Regions from separate parts of the Rummeliibacillus sp. JY-2-4R genome, predicted to be linked through region 2. Evidence: predicted binding sites of a transcription regulator. Region 2 holds the regulator's gene; the other holds the start of a gene.

Region 1 (8,018 bases), 780 kb from region 2:
ATATCACTGTATGGGCCTGCTGTTGCACCGATTTTAATGTTTTTTGTTTCTGTTGCTTTGTTTGTATCTTTTTTTGCGTTATCTCCGCCTCCACATGCAGCAAGAGCTGTTGCTACTACTAGCAAACAAATTGTTAGTAAAATTTTTTTCATTGTAAAACCCCCATTTTATATGTTCTTTAATTTATATAGAAAAAATCCTATAATAGCGATTTTCCATCTATCTTCCCTGTTGCGGGCGTGTTCCGCTTTTAACTCTATCTAGCTCCACACGCCAGCCCCTCGAGGGTGCACAGGATGTGTACCCGGTAGCCGTTGCGACACGACGTCGCGCCTTTAGGCTATCTTCCCTTACGGGCGTGTTCCGCTTTTATCTTTTATCTACTGCTTTTGCTATTGTATCGCCTGCTATTTGGATTACTTGGACGATGATGATTAGGATGACAACTGTTGCGATCATGATGGTGTTGTCGTATCGGTAATAACCGAAGCGGATGGCTAAGTCACCAATACCACCACCGCCAATAATGCCGGCCATCGCTGAGTATGCAACTAAACTAATAATTGTCATTGTAATCCCTTGAATAACGCCTGATTTCGCTTCAGGAAGTAGCACGTCTTTAATAATCATCCAACGAGTTGCACCAGCAGCAATTGAAGCTTCAATCACCCCTTTATCGATTTCACGTAGAGATGTTTCAACAAGTCTCGCGAAGAATGGGATGGATGCAACGGATAAAGAAACACTCGCTGCGATTGGTCCGATTGTGTCGCCTATTAGCCATTTCGTGAATGGGAATAGTGCTACTAATAGGATGATATATGGAATTGAACGAACAAGATTGACGATAAAACCAACTACTCCATTAACGAAACGATTTCCAAGTAATCCTGTTCTACTTGTTGAAAATAGTCCCTTACTTGTGATGAATAACAAGAGCCCCAGCGGTAAACCAATGATTAACGCAATCGCTAAGGCAATGCCCACCATTTCAATTGTTTGTCCAAACGCCTTCCAAATATCTGGTAGCATTTCAGTAAAATGACTTGGATCAAATAACATCGTTTAGCACCTCCACTGTTACGCCACGGCTTTCCATATAAGTAATCGAGCGATTAATATCTGCTACTTGGCCCTTTAACTCCATTAGGAAGATGCCAAGCGGTCTTTCTTGAATATATTCAATAGTGCCATGAAGGAAATTCCCTTGCACTTCAAACTGTTGAAGCATATCTGAAATAACTCCTTCACCTGCTACACTACCTTTGAATAGAATCTTCACAACTTGTCCTGTGACACTTTGCATAATCTCTTGTGGAATATCGAACGACACGACACTACTGATGAATTCTTTTGTTAATGGCTTTTGAGGCTCAGCGAAAATATCATAAACAGAACCTTCTTCTATTACTTTCCCATCCTGCATAATTGCCATTCTGTCGCAAATTTCTTTCACGACGTCCATTTCGTGTGTGATTAAAATTATCGTAATACCGAGTTCACGATTGATTTTTTTTAGTAATCGCAAAATCGAAGTGGTTGTTGTCGGATCAAGTGCTGATGTAGCTTCATCACATAATAATATAGATGGATTATTTGCTAATGCTCTTGCAATACCTACACGTTGTTTTTGACCGCCGCTTAGTTGTGCTGGAAATACGTCTTTTTTATCCGCTAGGCCAACCATTTCGAGAAGTTCCTTTACTCTTTTCTCTCGCTCTCCCTTTGGTATTTTTGCAGCTTTTAAAGCAAATTCAATATTTTCACCAACTGTTTTTTGGCTGATTAAGTAAAAGTGTTGAAAAATCATACCGATTTTCAGACGTGCTTGACGAAGCTTTTCTCCTTTTAACTTTGTTAAATCTTGTCCATTGATTAATATTCGCCCATCTGTTGGTTGTTCTAGTAGGTTAATACAGCGTAGTAGTGAACTTTTACCCGCTCCAGAATAACCTACTATTCCGAATATTTCTCCATCTCCAATAGTTAAAGAGACATGATCTACACCAGTTACTATTTTCTTTCTTGTTTTGTAAACCTTTGATACCTCTTGTATTTCCAGCATATACATCCCTCTAATCTTTGTTAAATTGCTTTTTAAAATCCTCTTATTCTATCGGAAAACTATCTATTTTTACTAAAAAAGATACATCTCTCAACTGAAAGATGTATCTTTATGATCGACGTTCATTTATCTTTCAGAAATAAATTCTGTAGGAATTAGCACCTTCCCTAGTGGGGGTTGCTGGACTTCATCGGGCCTATCCCTCAGTCACTCTTGATAAATTCCATTTGTTAAGTTGTAAGTTTATGATATTTATATTATTTACTTTTACGTCATTTGTCAATGAATTTTTAGAAAAAGTAAACTATTTTAAAATATTTTTCTCTTCTATATAAAAAATATATTCCCACTAATTTATACATTACAAGTATTGTTTGAAATGAGATTGCATGCTTCGTTTAGGAAACCGAGTCACTTCTTTTGTGTCTGCATCCCTTTGCTAACTTTTTCTAGCGGCACGATATCTCGGTGTCCTTAATCCTTGGATAGGTATTTAGTACACTAAAAATTGCTAATTGAAATTAAATTAAAAATATCATTAACTATTACTTCAACTTTTCCATGACTAGCCTTACTACTATTGAATATTGAATTGTGTCTTCTAATCAAATATTCGAACATGAAGGATTAATTCTGCTTCAATCCAGCTCGTTTGGCTTTTTATTATATTATACAGACATAGTTTTTTATCTTCGTTGTTGAGCGCTGTGATGATTCCTCTGTACTCAGTACTTGCCTGCTGATGCCAAACTTCTAGTAGTACTTCTTTCTGACCACAATATGCTTGCATGAGTTCTTCTCCTAATGCTTGCAATGTCCATTCGTCATATATCGGCTTCGCAATTTGCTTTGTCTCCTGTTGCCAGTTTCGCAGTCTTTGTACATGTTCTGGTAACATCATAGCCGTCCACTTAATATTCCCACGATCTCTTAACATATAGGATACCTCCTTTTGTAAGTTCCAATTACTTCTTATGACCTCCGAGCAATTGGGAGCGCTTCACTGCTGTTCCTGCATTTGTATACGATACTGCTCGCAACACCGCTGTTGAGCCATAATGTGTTCGGAGGTGATCCATTGCAGCACCAAGCTTACGGCGCTTCCAGCGGGATGTATCAAAAAAGCTGAGCTGCATAGAATGTTCTGATTCTAATTTTGTTATACTAACACTTATTTGGCGCACTGGGCGTTCATTGTACTGTTCGCTTAATATTTGCTGACAAACGTGATAAATAGCCATCGTATCATTGGTGGCTTCATCAATTGTATGTGAACGCTGAAAACCTCCTCCAAAGGCATTTTTACTATAAGCAATACCTAATGTGATTGTACGCCCTACTTTATAGGCTTCTCGTGCTCTTCTCGCCACATCTTCACACATTTCCAGGAGCACTGCGAGCACTTCCTTTTTAGTGTTATAATCGCGCATTAATATTTGGCTCTTACCATAACTAATTTGCCCTTCTACAAGTGGTGCTTCGCCTACCTTTGACAAATCAATTCCCCATGCATGATGATAAAGTTGATTGCCCATAATGCCGAATCTCTTTTCTAATGTCGCTAAATCAGCGTGAGCCAAATCTCCAACAGAGAAAATCCCCATATTGTTCAGCGTACGTTCTGTTCGATGTCCGATCCCCCACATCTTCGACAAAGGTGTAACAGGCCATAGCTTTCTTTCCACATCTTCAAAGTCCCATTTAGCGAAACCCGTTTTTTTTGCATCTAAATCAAGAGCAAGCTTTGCCAAAAGCATATTCGGTCCCATTCCTACAGTGCTTGGTATTTCAAATTGCCGATAAAGTTCTTCTTGGATTTTGTGTGCTGTTTCAACCGGATCTCCCCACAGTTTCTCTGTCCCTGTGAGATCAACAAAACTTTCATCAATGCTATATACATGAATTGCTTCCTTTGGTACATAGCTATGAAGTAGCTTTGTAATTTCGACGGACATGCGGACAAAGTATTCCATCTTTGGTTCAAACAAATGAATATCTGGATGCTTCGGTATTTCATAAACCCTTGTTCCTGTCTTCACTTGAAATCGTTTTTTCATAAGCGGAGAAGCAGCAAGAACAATACTACCTTTTTGCTGAAAATTCCCTACAACAGCGATGGCCTCTTTTAGTACATCCAAATGAGCCCAAGATGCCATACAACTAGCATAAAAGCATTTCATATCTACACACATAATCGACCTTCTCGGCATATTCTCATACATCTATAGCACCTCCAAAAAGAACATTTGTTCTTATTTTAAAATGAGATACATGAGATGACAAGTGGGAAGTAGTGTTTTTCCAACAATTGGCGATAACAGGAGATTATACAATCAGAGAAGTTATAATCGAATTTACATACATACATTAAAAATAAAAAAATCCTTTAGAATCAAAATGATTCTAAAGGATTTTTAAGTATGACCCCTACGAGATTCGAACTCGTGTTACCGCCGTGAAAGGGCGGTGTCTTAACCGCTTGACCAAGGGGCCAATATGGCTCCGAAGGCAGGACTCGAACCTGCGACCCTCTGATTAACAGTCAGATGCTGCTACCAACTGAGCTACTTCGGAATAATTAAATGGTGGGCCTAAATGGACTCGAACCATCGACCTCACGCTTATCAGGCGTGCGCTCTAACCAGCTGAGCTATAGGCCCATAAATGGAGCGGGTGAGGAGAATCGAACTCCCGACAACAGCTTGGAAGGCTGTGGTTTTACCACTAAACTACACCCGCATTATGGTGGGTCGGGACAGAATCGAACTGCCGACACTTAGAGCTTCAATCTAATGCTCTACCAACTGAGCTACCGACCCACAATAATATATTAAATCATTTATAGAATGGCGGTCCGGACGGGACTCGAACCCGCGACCTCCTGCGTGACAGGCAGGCATTCTAACCAGCTGAACTACCGGACCATTTGGTTGCGGGGACAGGATTTGAACCTGTGACCTTCGGGTTATGAGCCCGACGAGCTACCGAACTGCTCCACCCCGCGATAATATTATAAAGTTTAAATGGAGGAGGAAGAGGGATTCGAACCCCCGCGCGGTTTGACCCGCCTGTCGGTTTTCAAGACCGATCCCTTCAGCCAGACTTGGGTATTCCTCCAGAGTTTATGGCGGCCGAGGGGATCGAACCCCCGACCTTACGGGTATGAACCGTACGCTCTAGCCAGCTGAGCTAGGCCGCCATAATATAATTTAAATATAAAATTGGTGGAGCCTAGCGGGATCGAACCGCTGACCTCCTGCGTGCAAGGCAGGCGCTCTCCCAGCTGAGCTAAGGCCCCAAAGATCTTAAATATTATGAAATAATCGGGAAGACAGGATTCGAACCTGCGACCCCTTGGTCCCAAACCAAGTGCTCTACCAAGCTGAGCTACTTCCCGGATATGGTGCGCCCAGCAGAAGTCGAATCCACAACCTTCTGATCCGTAGTCAGACGCTCTATCCAGTTGAGCTATGGGCGCATATTATACAATAGTCATTGTACATATGTTAAATAAAAATGGTGCCGAGGACCGGAATCGAACCGGTACGGTAGTCACCTACCGCAGGATTTTAAGTCCTGTGCGTCTGCCAGTTCCGCCACCCCGGCATATTTGGAGCGGAAGACGGGGTTCGAACCCGCGACCCCCACCTTGGCAAGGTGATGTTCTACCACTGAACTACTTCCGCATATGCTTTACGTTTTTTTAAATCTGGCAATTATATAGTTTTAAAATAAATGGTGCGGGTGAAGGGAGTCGAACCCCCACGCCTTGCGGCGCTAGATCCTAAGTCTAGTGCGTCTGCCAATTCCGCCACACCCGCTAATATTTTATTAAAATGATGAGTCATGCAGGATTCGAACCAGCGACCCTCTGATTAAAAGTCAGATGCTCTACCAACTGAGCTAATGACTCATTTTAAAATAGAATATGGTGCCGGCGAAAGGAGTCGAACCCTCGACCTACTGATTACAAGTCAGTTGCTCTACCAACTGAGCTACACCGGCAAATTAAAATATGGTGGAGGATGACGGGATCGAACCGCCGACCCCCTGCTTGTAAGGCAGGTGCTCTCCCAGCTGAGCTAATCCTCCATATGTACAGCCTAGCAACGTCCTACTCTCGCAGGGGGACAGCCCCCAACTACCATTGGCGCTAAAGAGCTTAACTTCTGTGTTCGGCATGGGAACAGGTGTGACCTCTTTGCCATCATTACTAGACTATTTATAAAGAAAGAATTGTTCTTTCAAAACTGGATAAACTTTCATTGAAGTTCTTAAAATAACGTTTGGTTAAGTCCTCGATCTATTAGTATTCGTCAGCTCCATGTGTCACCACACTTCCACCTCGAACCTATCTACCTTGTCGTCTTCAAGGGATCTTACTTACTTGCGTAATGGGAAATCTCATCTTGAGGGGGGCTTCATGCTTAGATGCTTTCAGCACTTATCCCGTCCACACATAGCTACCCAGCGATGCTCTTGGCAGAACAACTGGTACACCAGCGGTGTGTCCATCCCGGTCCTCTCGTACTAAGGACAGCTCCTCTCAAATTTCCTACGCCCACGACGGATAGGGACCGAACTGTCTCACGACGTTCTGAACCCAGCTCGCGTACCGCTTTAATGGGCGAACAGCCCAACCCTTGGGACCGACTACAGCCCCAGGATGCGATGAGCCGACATCGAGGTGCCAAACCTCCCCGTCGATGTGGACTCTTGGGGGAGATAAGCCTGTTATCCCCGGGGTAGCTTTTATCCGTTGAGCGATGGCCCTTCCATGCGGAACCACCGGATCACTAAGCCCGTCTTTCGACCCTGCTCGACTTGTAGGTCTCGCAGTCAAGCTCCCTTGTGCCTTTACACTCTGCGAATGATTTCCAACCATTCTGAGGGAACCTTTGGGCGCCTCCGTTACTCTTTAGGAGGCGACCGCCCCAGTCAAACTGTCCGCCTGACACTGTCTCCTACCCCGATATAGGGGTACGGGTTAGAATTTCAATACAGCTGGGGTAGTATCCCAAGGACGCCTCCACCGAAGCTGGCGCTCCGGTATCTCAGGCTCCTACCTATCCTGTACAAGCTGTACCAAAATTCAATATCAGGCTACAGTAAAGCTCCACGGGGTCTTTCCGTCCTGTCGCGGGTAACCTGCATCTTCACAGGTACTATAATTTCACCGAGTCTCTCGTTGAGACAGTGCCCAGATCGTTACGCCTTTCGTGCGGGTCGGAACTTACCCGACAAGGAATTTCGCTACCTTAGGACCGTTATAGTTACGGCCGCCGTTTACTGGGGCTTCGGTTCTCACCTTCGCTTACGCTAAGCAATCCCCTTAACCTTCCAGCACCGGGCAGGCGTCAGCCCCTATACGTCACCTTACGGTTTTGCAGAGACCTGTGTTTTTGCTAAACAGTCGCCTGGGCCTATTCACTGCGGCTCTCTCGGGCTTGCACCCTACTAGAGCACCCCTTCTCCCGAAGTTACGGGGTCATTTTGCCGAGTTCCTTAACGAGAGTTCTCTCGCTCACCTTAGGATTCTCTCCTCGACTACCTGTGTCGGTTTGCGGTACGGGCACCTCCTACCTCGCTAGAGGCTTTTCTTGACAGTGTGAAATCAGGAACTTCGCGGTAAACCGCTCGCCATCATAGCTCAACGTTATAGAGAGCGGATTTGCCTACTCTCACGCCTTACTATTTAGACGCACATAACCAACAGTGCGCTTACCCTATCCTACTGTGTCCCCCCATTACTCAAATGGTAGGGAGGTGGTACAGGAATATCAACCTGTTATCCATCGCCTACGCCTATCGGCCTCGGCTTAGGTCCCGACTAACCCTGAGAGGACGAGCCTTCCTCAGGAAACCTTAGTCATTCGGTGGATGGGATTCTCACCCATCTTTCGCTACTCATACCGGCATTCTCACTTCTAAGCGCTCCACCAGTCCTTCCGGT
Region 2 (8,018 bases):
TCACCAACTGCAATTGAGTCATGTGTGAATACATATGTTACTGGTAATCCCATAAGAGCAGAAAGACGAACTGCTGGACGAACGTAATCTGAAAATACGAAGAATGTACCACCGAAGACATTTAAACCACCATGAAGCGCCATACCATTAAGTGCTGCACCCATTGCAAATTCACGAACGCCAAACCAAATATTACGGCCATCACGTTCAGAGCTTGAGAAATCGCCTGCACCTTTGATTGTTGTTTTATTTGAACCTGCTAAATCGGCACTACCACCAAAGAATGCTGGGACTTTCTTTGCTAATGCGTTAATTACTTCACCTGAAGATGAACGAGTAGCAATTGATTTTCCAACTTCATAAGTTGGTATTTCTGCATCAAAATCTTCAGGAAGATCGCCTGCTATTGCTTTTTCTAATTGTAAGCCAAGTTCAGGATATGTTTCTTTATAAGAATTAAATTGGGCATTCCATGCAACTTCTGCATCTTCACCTTGAATTTTCGCTGCTTCTTTAAATGTATTGTAAACTTCTTCAGGTACGAAGAAATCTTCATTATCCCATTCGTAGGCTTGTTTTGTAAGCATTACTTCATCACTACCAAGTGGTGATCCGTGGGAACTTGATTTACCAGATTTGTTTGGTGAACCAAATCCAATTACAGTTTTCACTTCAATTAATGTAGGTTGACCAACATGAGCTTTTGCTTGTTCAATAGCATTATTGATAGAATCAATATCATTTCCATCTTGTACTAAGATATAATTCCAACCATATGCTTTAAAGCGTTCTGCAGTATTATCTGAGAAAGACTTATTTAAATCTCCATCTAATGAGATATCATTACTATCATAAAGAACAATTAGCTTTTCTAATTGTAAGTGTCCAGCAAGAGAAGCTGCTTCTGCTGATACACCTTCCATTAAATCACCATCACCGCAAAGCGCAAATGTATAATGGTTAATAATGTCATAATCTGGTTTGTTATATACTCCACTTAAATGAGCTTCTGCCATAGCCATACCGACAGCCATTGCAATCCCTTGTCCAAGTGGACCAGTTGTAGCTTCTACCCCAGCAGTATGGCCATATTCTGGATGGCCCGGAGTCAATGAACCCCATTGACGGAAGTTTTTGATTTCCTCCATTGGAAGATCATACCCACCTAAATGAAGCAAGCTATATAATAACATTGATCCATGTCCAGCCGATAAGACGAAACGGTCACGGTTGAACCATTTTGGATTCTTTGGATTGTGGTGTAATTGTTTTGTCCAAAGCGTATATGCCATTGGTGCTGCACCCATTGGTAATCCTGGATGACCAGAATTTGCTTTTTCAATTGCATCTATGGACAAAGTACGGATTGTGTTTATTGCAAGCTGATCTGCTTGTTGAGCCATTTAGTAGACATCCTTTCATAAAGCAAAATATTATTCTATTACAGTTTAGTCAACATTCTTTCATAACACAATGCTTTTTCAATTGTTCAATTAATTTAATGGTTTGTTTCTTTGTTGTTTTGCACGTAATTTTTCTGGAGTGACTTCATCCCCATTCGGATCAAAAATACGTACGTTTTCAATTGTCCCTCTCATTGATTCACGAAATGTATCCAAGTATTCTTTTCGAAGAGCTGTTTGTTCTTTTGCTTCTTCAATCGTTAAACCTGTTTCTTTTGATTTTTTTGATAAATAGTTAATACGCTGGATTTTGTCTTTTGGTAACACGTTTAACACACCTTTCATAACTACACTACTATAAAGGTAAGAAAAAAAAGCTTCAAGCGCAAGCCTAAAGCTTAAATAAAGTGAAACTTCAATCAGTGGCGTTTCAATTTACAGGACGTACTAGTACCAAAGAAGAATTTTCGTGGCGTTTTTAGTTGGCCATCGCCCACTAATTGTTAATCCCGTTCTGCTGTCGAACTTGCAGTTGAGCCATAAGCCCGTTAATGCGGGATAAAATGCAAAATCACTTAAAACAAGCTGATCAATAAATAGATTGCCGTTCCCCATATAAATAGTGCAGAAAGTTTATTGAAAAGGTTAAAAATCGTTTTCGAAATTTGTAACTTTTTCATAAGAGCCCCTACAATCATTAAACCTACAAACCATAACCATGAAACACTAATACACGCCAAAGTAAAAAATAATTGATCCTCTCCACTATATTTTAATGCGCTTGTACCAATTACGCCGACTGTATCCAATAACGCATGTGGATTTAATAAAGATACAGATAGCGCAAAGAGAATCTGCTTTTTAATAGGTAATGCCTGTTCTTTTTCGACATTTAAAGAGCTTGAGCTCCATATTACTTTCCCCATATATAGTAAAAAAAGTATTCCTCCAATTAGCAGAAAGATTCGAACCCATTCATATTGGAAAACAATCATTGAAACTCCGAACACCGCTAAAACAATTAATAGAGTATCTGATATAGCTGCAGTTAAACTCGCTGGCAATGCTTTCAATATATTTGGTTGCGTGCCTCCTTGAGAAAAAACAAAAACATTTTGTACACCTAACGGTAAAATCAAACCAAGTGCTAAAATAAATCCATGAATATAAGCGTCCATGTCCTCCTCCTTCTATAATTATCGTACTATGATATAAATATAAGAAAAGGCCCAATTGGTTGGCTATCTACCCATCCAATTTTAAGAAAGGAGTCATTTGAGCATGTGGAAGCCGAGCCGTACTATTCCAAAAAGTTTACATCATCAAATTATACAATGGATTACAGAACAGATTAAATCAGGAGATTGGGTGGTTGGCACAAAACTTCCAACACAGCGACAACTTGCTTTTTTGCTTGAAGTAAATCGAAGTACAATAAAACTCGCTTTAGATGAATTAAAAGCTGATGGTATATTGGAGTCTAGAATAGGTTCAGGTGTATTTGTTGCCAATAACTCTTGGAATTTATTATCGAAAAACAATCAACCTAATTGGCAAAGCTACATCGAAGCAAGCATTCATAAGCCAAATGATCATACTATTCAAATGATCAATGAATATGAACAAGACAATACTGTAATCCGCTTAGGGACTGGAGAGCTTTCTCCGTCTTTGTTGCCAACTACTAAATTACAAAAATCCCTTCAAAATCTTTCATTTGAAGGAAAAGATATTGGCTATTCTTCCCCACAAGGTAGTGAAAAATTGCGTCAAGCTTTATGTAACTATTTAAGCAAACGAAAGATTACTACTACACCGGAAAACATTTTGATTGTTTCTGGTGCACTGCAGGCGCTTCAGTTAATATCATTGGGATTATTTGAACCTGGCTCAATTGTATTCCAAGAGCCCAGTTCCTATTTAAATTCAATTCATCCTTTTCAATCTTTTGGTATGCAATTAAAATCCGTTTCTCAAGAGGAAATGTTTAAAGAATCATTACAGAAAATGAAAAGAAATCGACAATCTATTTATTACACGATTCCTACATTAAACAATCCTACCGGAAGTGTTTGGTCATTAGAAGAAAAACAAAATCTCTATAACTTATGTATTGAACTTCGAATTCCAATAATTGAAGATGACGTTTACTTCGAATTACTATTTGACTCAAAATTAGTTTCTCCATCTATCAAATCACTTGATACATCTGGTCAAGTTCTATATATCGGAAGTGTTTCAAAGACTCTTAGTCCTGGATTACGCGTTGGTTGGATAGTCGGTCCAACACCTGTGATTAAGAGATTAGCAGATATTAAAATGCAAATGGATTACGGGACAAGTGCTTTTTCTCAAGAAATTGTTACGCATTGGCTAAATTCTGATTTATATGAAAATCATTTAACTTTTTTAAGAGAACAATTGAAGTTTCGTGCTACACTTCTTGATACGATTCTTAATGAGTTGTTTGAATCTTTGGCCACATGGGAGAAACCTAAAGGCGGCTTTTATATTTGGTTTAGATTTAATGAGCCTATTGTAACCAAGGAATTTTTCCTCAAACTACTTCAGAGAAAAGTGTTAATCAATCCAGGTTATATCTATAACTCTTATGATTCTCATCATATTCGTCTCTCTTATGCTTATGCATCTTTAGAAGAATTAAAAAATGGAATATATATTCTATACGAAGAAAGTATTTTATTTCTTAATAAACTAAAAACTGCTGCACCTAATGAATAGAGTTGCAGCAGTTTTCGCATTAATAATTATGAAATTTAGATATATTATAAGTTCCCGCTTTAAAATTCACTATTTACTTTCCAATTCATATTCTTTATAACGTCTATGAATCGTTGCTTTGCTGATTTGAAAGCCTAATCCTTTTAATGTAGCCGTTATTTCTTCAAATGTCATACCATTTTGTCTAAGGCTAACAATTTGATCAATTGGAACATCTATTCTTTCTCTTCCTTCAGGATTTCCTCTATCTTTTAAGTTATTTTCAGGTCTATAGCCATTTTCGACAGCACGCTTCATGCCCCGCCTTATTTTGGCATTATGTAATTTACGTTGGTATTCTTCTACAAGAGCTAAAATTTCAAGTAACATCGTATCCATTTCATTAAGTCGCATATTACCAGAATTACTTAATGTAAATATATCAACATTCATTTTTTGTAACAAATGTAGTACAGCCATGCGTCCATTTCCCCGACCCAAGCGTGTTTCATCTTGAACAAATAAAGCATGAATTTGATAATCCTTTATATATTCTAGTAAGTCTAATAATCCTTCACGATCAATATCATAGCCACTATGTCGATCAGTGAAAACTTCAGCCACTTCATATTCTTTAGCTGAAGCAAATTCTCTTAGCTCTAACTCTTGCCTCTCCAATGATGTATCTTGAGTTTCCTTTTCTGTACTTACCCGACAATACAGAACCGCTTTTTTATCTACCATTTTCTTCACTCGCCACTTCTATTCCCTTATCATTTGAAATTGTATTGTTATATTCAGGAATACTTAAAGTATGACCAGCTATTATTTTATCGTCAATCATATTGTTCTCATTTTTCACTAGACGAACCCATTCATCATTTGTAAGATCACCTTTATATTCGTCGGATAATGTCCAAAGCGTATCTCCTTGTTCTATTTCAATTTTTGTATAATTAGTGACATCTCTATTTGATACGAATAGTATAATCATGCCAATGATAATGATTGCAAAAAGTAGTGTTGTGTTTTGATTTTTTTTAACCCAATTCATGTAAGTCATCCTTTCATCGAATGTTTGTTCGGAATGTATGTTCCTAATATAAATCGAACGTTTGTTTTTGTCAACTGCTTTTTCGAACTTATGTTTGCATTGTTTGTTCGCAAATGTTATACTAAATTTAACAATTTTAGAAGAGACTCAAGATAAGAGGTGATTGGATTGAAAAAAGTATCGAAAAGACAAGAAGATATACTAGAATTTATTAAAGAAGAAGTTCGCACGAAAGGGTACCCACCTTCTGTCCGAGAAATTGGGGAAGCTGTCGGTCTAGCTTCAAGTTCTACTGTCCACGGACATTTAAACAGACTCGAAAGCAAAGGCCTTATTCGACGCGATCCAACAAAACCTCGTGCCATAGAAATTTTGGACCAAGATAATATTTCAAAACAAGGCGTCATGCATGTACCATTAGTAGGAAAGGTTACTGCTGGTTTACCAATTACGGCCATTGAAAATATCGAAGAATATTTTCCGATTCCAGACTTTTACGGCACTTCCGACGACCATATCTTTATGCTTGAAATCATGGGTGAATCTATGATAGAAGCTGGTATTTTGGATGGTGATTACGTAATTGTAAAACAACAAGCAACAGCCAATAATGGTGATATTGTTGTAGCAATGACAGAAGAAAACGAAGCAACTGTAAAGCGTTTTTACAAAGAAGATGGTTATTTCCGTCTTCAACCAGAAAACTCTTCTATGGAACCAATTATTGTAGACAATGTATCTATACTTGGTAAAGTAGTAGGACTATATCGTAATGTTCAATAATCTACTATATGAAAAAGCATCCAATTCTATTCTATTAATAGATTAGAATTGGATGCTTTTTTCTATTACTCACTATTTAAATTTCATATTTTCAAATGACTTTAGGACTCTTTGTTTCATATTAATCATTATTTCTCATCTATCCCTTTTGTCCAGCTTGCAACCTTTTCTGGATTCTTTTTAATCCATTCTTCTGCCACATCTTCAGGGTCTTCACCTTCTGAAATTTTTAGCATCGTTTCTTCTATATCCTTAGTGGACCAGTTAAATCTATCTAAAACTTTATAAGCGTCTGGTTTGTCTTCTTTCAGCGATTTACGTGCAAAAGTGTGAATACTTTCTTCTTTACCAAAAACACCTTTGGGGTCTTTTAAATATTTTAAATCATATTTTTGGAACATCCAGTGGGGTGACCATCCTGTAATCACGATATCTTTTTTATTTTTAATCGCTTTACCAAGCTCAATAGTCATGGCTCCTGAGGATGCAGTTTTTACATTCCATGAGGTTAAATTATCATAACTTTTCAAAGCTTTTTCAGCTGTGGCAACAACACCGGCTCCTGGCTCAATACCCGTAATTGTACTATTTGCCTGCATTTTCAAATCTTCTATCGAATTTTCCTTCATATATTTTGGGACAACCAAGCCTATTTTTGCCCCTTTTAAATTCGGACCTAAATCATCTAAATCATTTTTATACTTTTTATATTGTGCAGCATGGGTATTTGGTAACCAACCTCCTACCATTGCATCTGCTTCACCTTTTGATACAGCTTCCCACATAATTGCGTTATCTAGTGGAGTAAGTTGGACATCATATCCCATATTTTCTAATACTTTTCCAATAACATTTGTAGATGCTACTTCAGTATCCCATTCTACATAAGCTAAGTTAATTTGTTTGCTCTTTACAGAATTTAAATCACAGCTTGCAAGTATCGTACTTAATCCAATGCATGCAGCTAAACTAATGGCTTTCATCTTTTTGCTTAGTTTCATCCAATCATCCTTTTTGTTCGTATTTCTTCTTATTAAAGCTTTGTGATAATCGGTCAATTATTATTGCAAAGATTACTAAAGATAAACCCGCAACAAAACCATTTCCGACTTGAGCACGTTGTAAAGCTGACAATACTTTGCGACCTAATCCTGGAGCACCAATCATAGAAGCAATAACGACCATAGAAAGTGCTAACATTACTGTTTGGTTTATTCCCGCCATAATAGTGGATTTTGCTAGAGGAAGTTCAACTTTAAATAATTTCTGGAAAGAAGTACTACCGAATGATTCAGATGCTTCGATTAACTCTTTTGATACTTGTTTTATACCGAGATTTGTAAATCGTATTGTCGGTGGAATTGCGAAGATAATAGAAGCAAATACTCCTGGTACAACTCCTATGCCAAAAAAGGCAACAGCTGGTATTAAATAGACGAAACCAGGCATCGTTTGCATAAAGTCTAAGATGGGTTTCATGATACTCTCTACAAATCTAGTTTTCGACATTAATATCCCAATAGGAATACCTATTATTATTGATATAATACTCGCAAATAATACTAGTGTAATTGTATTCATCAACTCTTCCCATAGGTTTTGGTTGTAGATAAATAACAAACCAATCATCGAGAAGATTGCTAATCCTATTTTCTTTCCTGAAGCAAAAAATGCTAGTAACATTACAATTATTATTAAAAGAATAGGTGGTATAATCATCAAGAAATCCGTAATAGAATTCATCGTTATTTGGCCTATTGCTTGTATGGTGTCAAACATACCAGCAAAATGATCTGTCAAAAAGTCCATTGCGTTTTGTGTCCATTTTGCAACGGGTATTTTTGAAAATTGATCTAGAAAATTACTCATGTACTAATACCCCCTCACTATCTTTTGCTAATGCTTCAATAACAACTCCCTTGATTAAAATACCAATAAGTTTGCTGTTTTTTATGACAGCAACTGGTGTTGGAGCGTCATAGATCACATTAAAAACATCTTGGATAAGAGTATCGTGTTCAACAGTCACAATATCTGAATGAACAATTTCCTTAATA

The links. Region 2 encodes LexA, which represses DNA repair genes until DNA is damaged. Its sites were predicted from a motif close to CGAACATATGTTCG; they were not measured.
Region 1: the regulator LexA is predicted to act here: its motif matches at 4,305-4,318, upstream of ACWV26_RS01635 (Y-family DNA polymerase).

What each region holds. Positions count from the first base shown of each region.
Region 1 is NZ_CM132623.1:324,278-332,295, reverse strand. Features, by position in the region: gene ACWV26_RS01655 (MetQ/NlpA family ABC transporter substrate-binding protein) at 1-152, opposite strand, end outside; gene ACWV26_RS01650 (methionine ABC transporter permease) at 370-1,062, opposite strand; gene ACWV26_RS01645 (methionine ABC transporter ATP-binding protein) at 1,052-2,065, opposite strand; SAM riboswitch class I at 2,189-2,288, opposite strand; gene ACWV26_RS01640 (YolD-like family protein) at 2,667-3,002, opposite strand; gene ACWV26_RS01635 (Y-family DNA polymerase) at 3,031-4,287, opposite strand; tRNA gene ACWV26_RS01630 (tRNA-Glu) at 4,487-4,558, opposite strand; tRNA gene ACWV26_RS01625 (tRNA-Asn) at 4,563-4,639, opposite strand; tRNA gene ACWV26_RS01620 (tRNA-Ile) at 4,649-4,725, opposite strand; tRNA gene ACWV26_RS01615 (tRNA-Gly) at 4,731-4,804, opposite strand; tRNA gene ACWV26_RS01610 (tRNA-Phe) at 4,809-4,884, opposite strand; tRNA gene ACWV26_RS01605 (tRNA-Asp) at 4,913-4,989, opposite strand; tRNA gene ACWV26_RS01600 (tRNA-Met) at 4,993-5,069, opposite strand; tRNA gene ACWV26_RS01595 (tRNA-Ser) at 5,090-5,182, opposite strand; tRNA gene ACWV26_RS01590 (tRNA-Met) at 5,191-5,264, opposite strand; tRNA gene ACWV26_RS01585 (tRNA-Ala) at 5,288-5,363, opposite strand; tRNA gene ACWV26_RS01580 (tRNA-Pro) at 5,389-5,462, opposite strand; tRNA gene ACWV26_RS01575 (tRNA-Arg) at 5,467-5,543, opposite strand; tRNA gene ACWV26_RS01570 (tRNA-Leu) at 5,583-5,671, opposite strand; tRNA gene ACWV26_RS01565 (tRNA-Gly) at 5,677-5,751, opposite strand; tRNA gene ACWV26_RS01560 (tRNA-Leu) at 5,802-5,886, opposite strand; tRNA gene ACWV26_RS01555 (tRNA-Lys) at 5,906-5,978, opposite strand; tRNA gene ACWV26_RS01550 (tRNA-Thr) at 5,995-6,070, opposite strand; tRNA gene ACWV26_RS01545 (tRNA-Val) at 6,082-6,157, opposite strand; rRNA gene rrf (5S ribosomal RNA) at 6,167-6,283, opposite strand; rRNA gene ACWV26_RS01535 (23S ribosomal RNA) at 6,352-8,018, opposite strand, start outside.
Region 2 is NZ_CM132623.1:1,104,576-1,112,593, reverse strand. Features, by position in the region: gene tkt (transketolase) at 1-1,403, opposite strand, end outside; gene ACWV26_RS05160 (DUF896 domain-containing protein) at 1,494-1,730, opposite strand; gene ACWV26_RS05155 (LysE/ArgO family amino acid transporter) at 1,979-2,581, opposite strand; gene ACWV26_RS05150 (aminotransferase-like domain-containing protein) at 2,685-4,145, shown strand; gene ACWV26_RS05145 (YneB family resolvase-like protein) at 4,215-4,868, opposite strand; gene yneA (cell division suppressor protein YneA) at 4,858-5,178, opposite strand; gene lexA (transcriptional repressor LexA) at 5,347-5,961, shown strand; gene ACWV26_RS05130 (glycine betaine ABC transporter substrate-binding protein) at 6,090-6,962, opposite strand; gene ACWV26_RS05125 (ABC transporter permease) at 6,967-7,830, opposite strand; gene ACWV26_RS05120 (quaternary amine ABC transporter ATP-binding protein) at 7,823-8,018, opposite strand, start outside.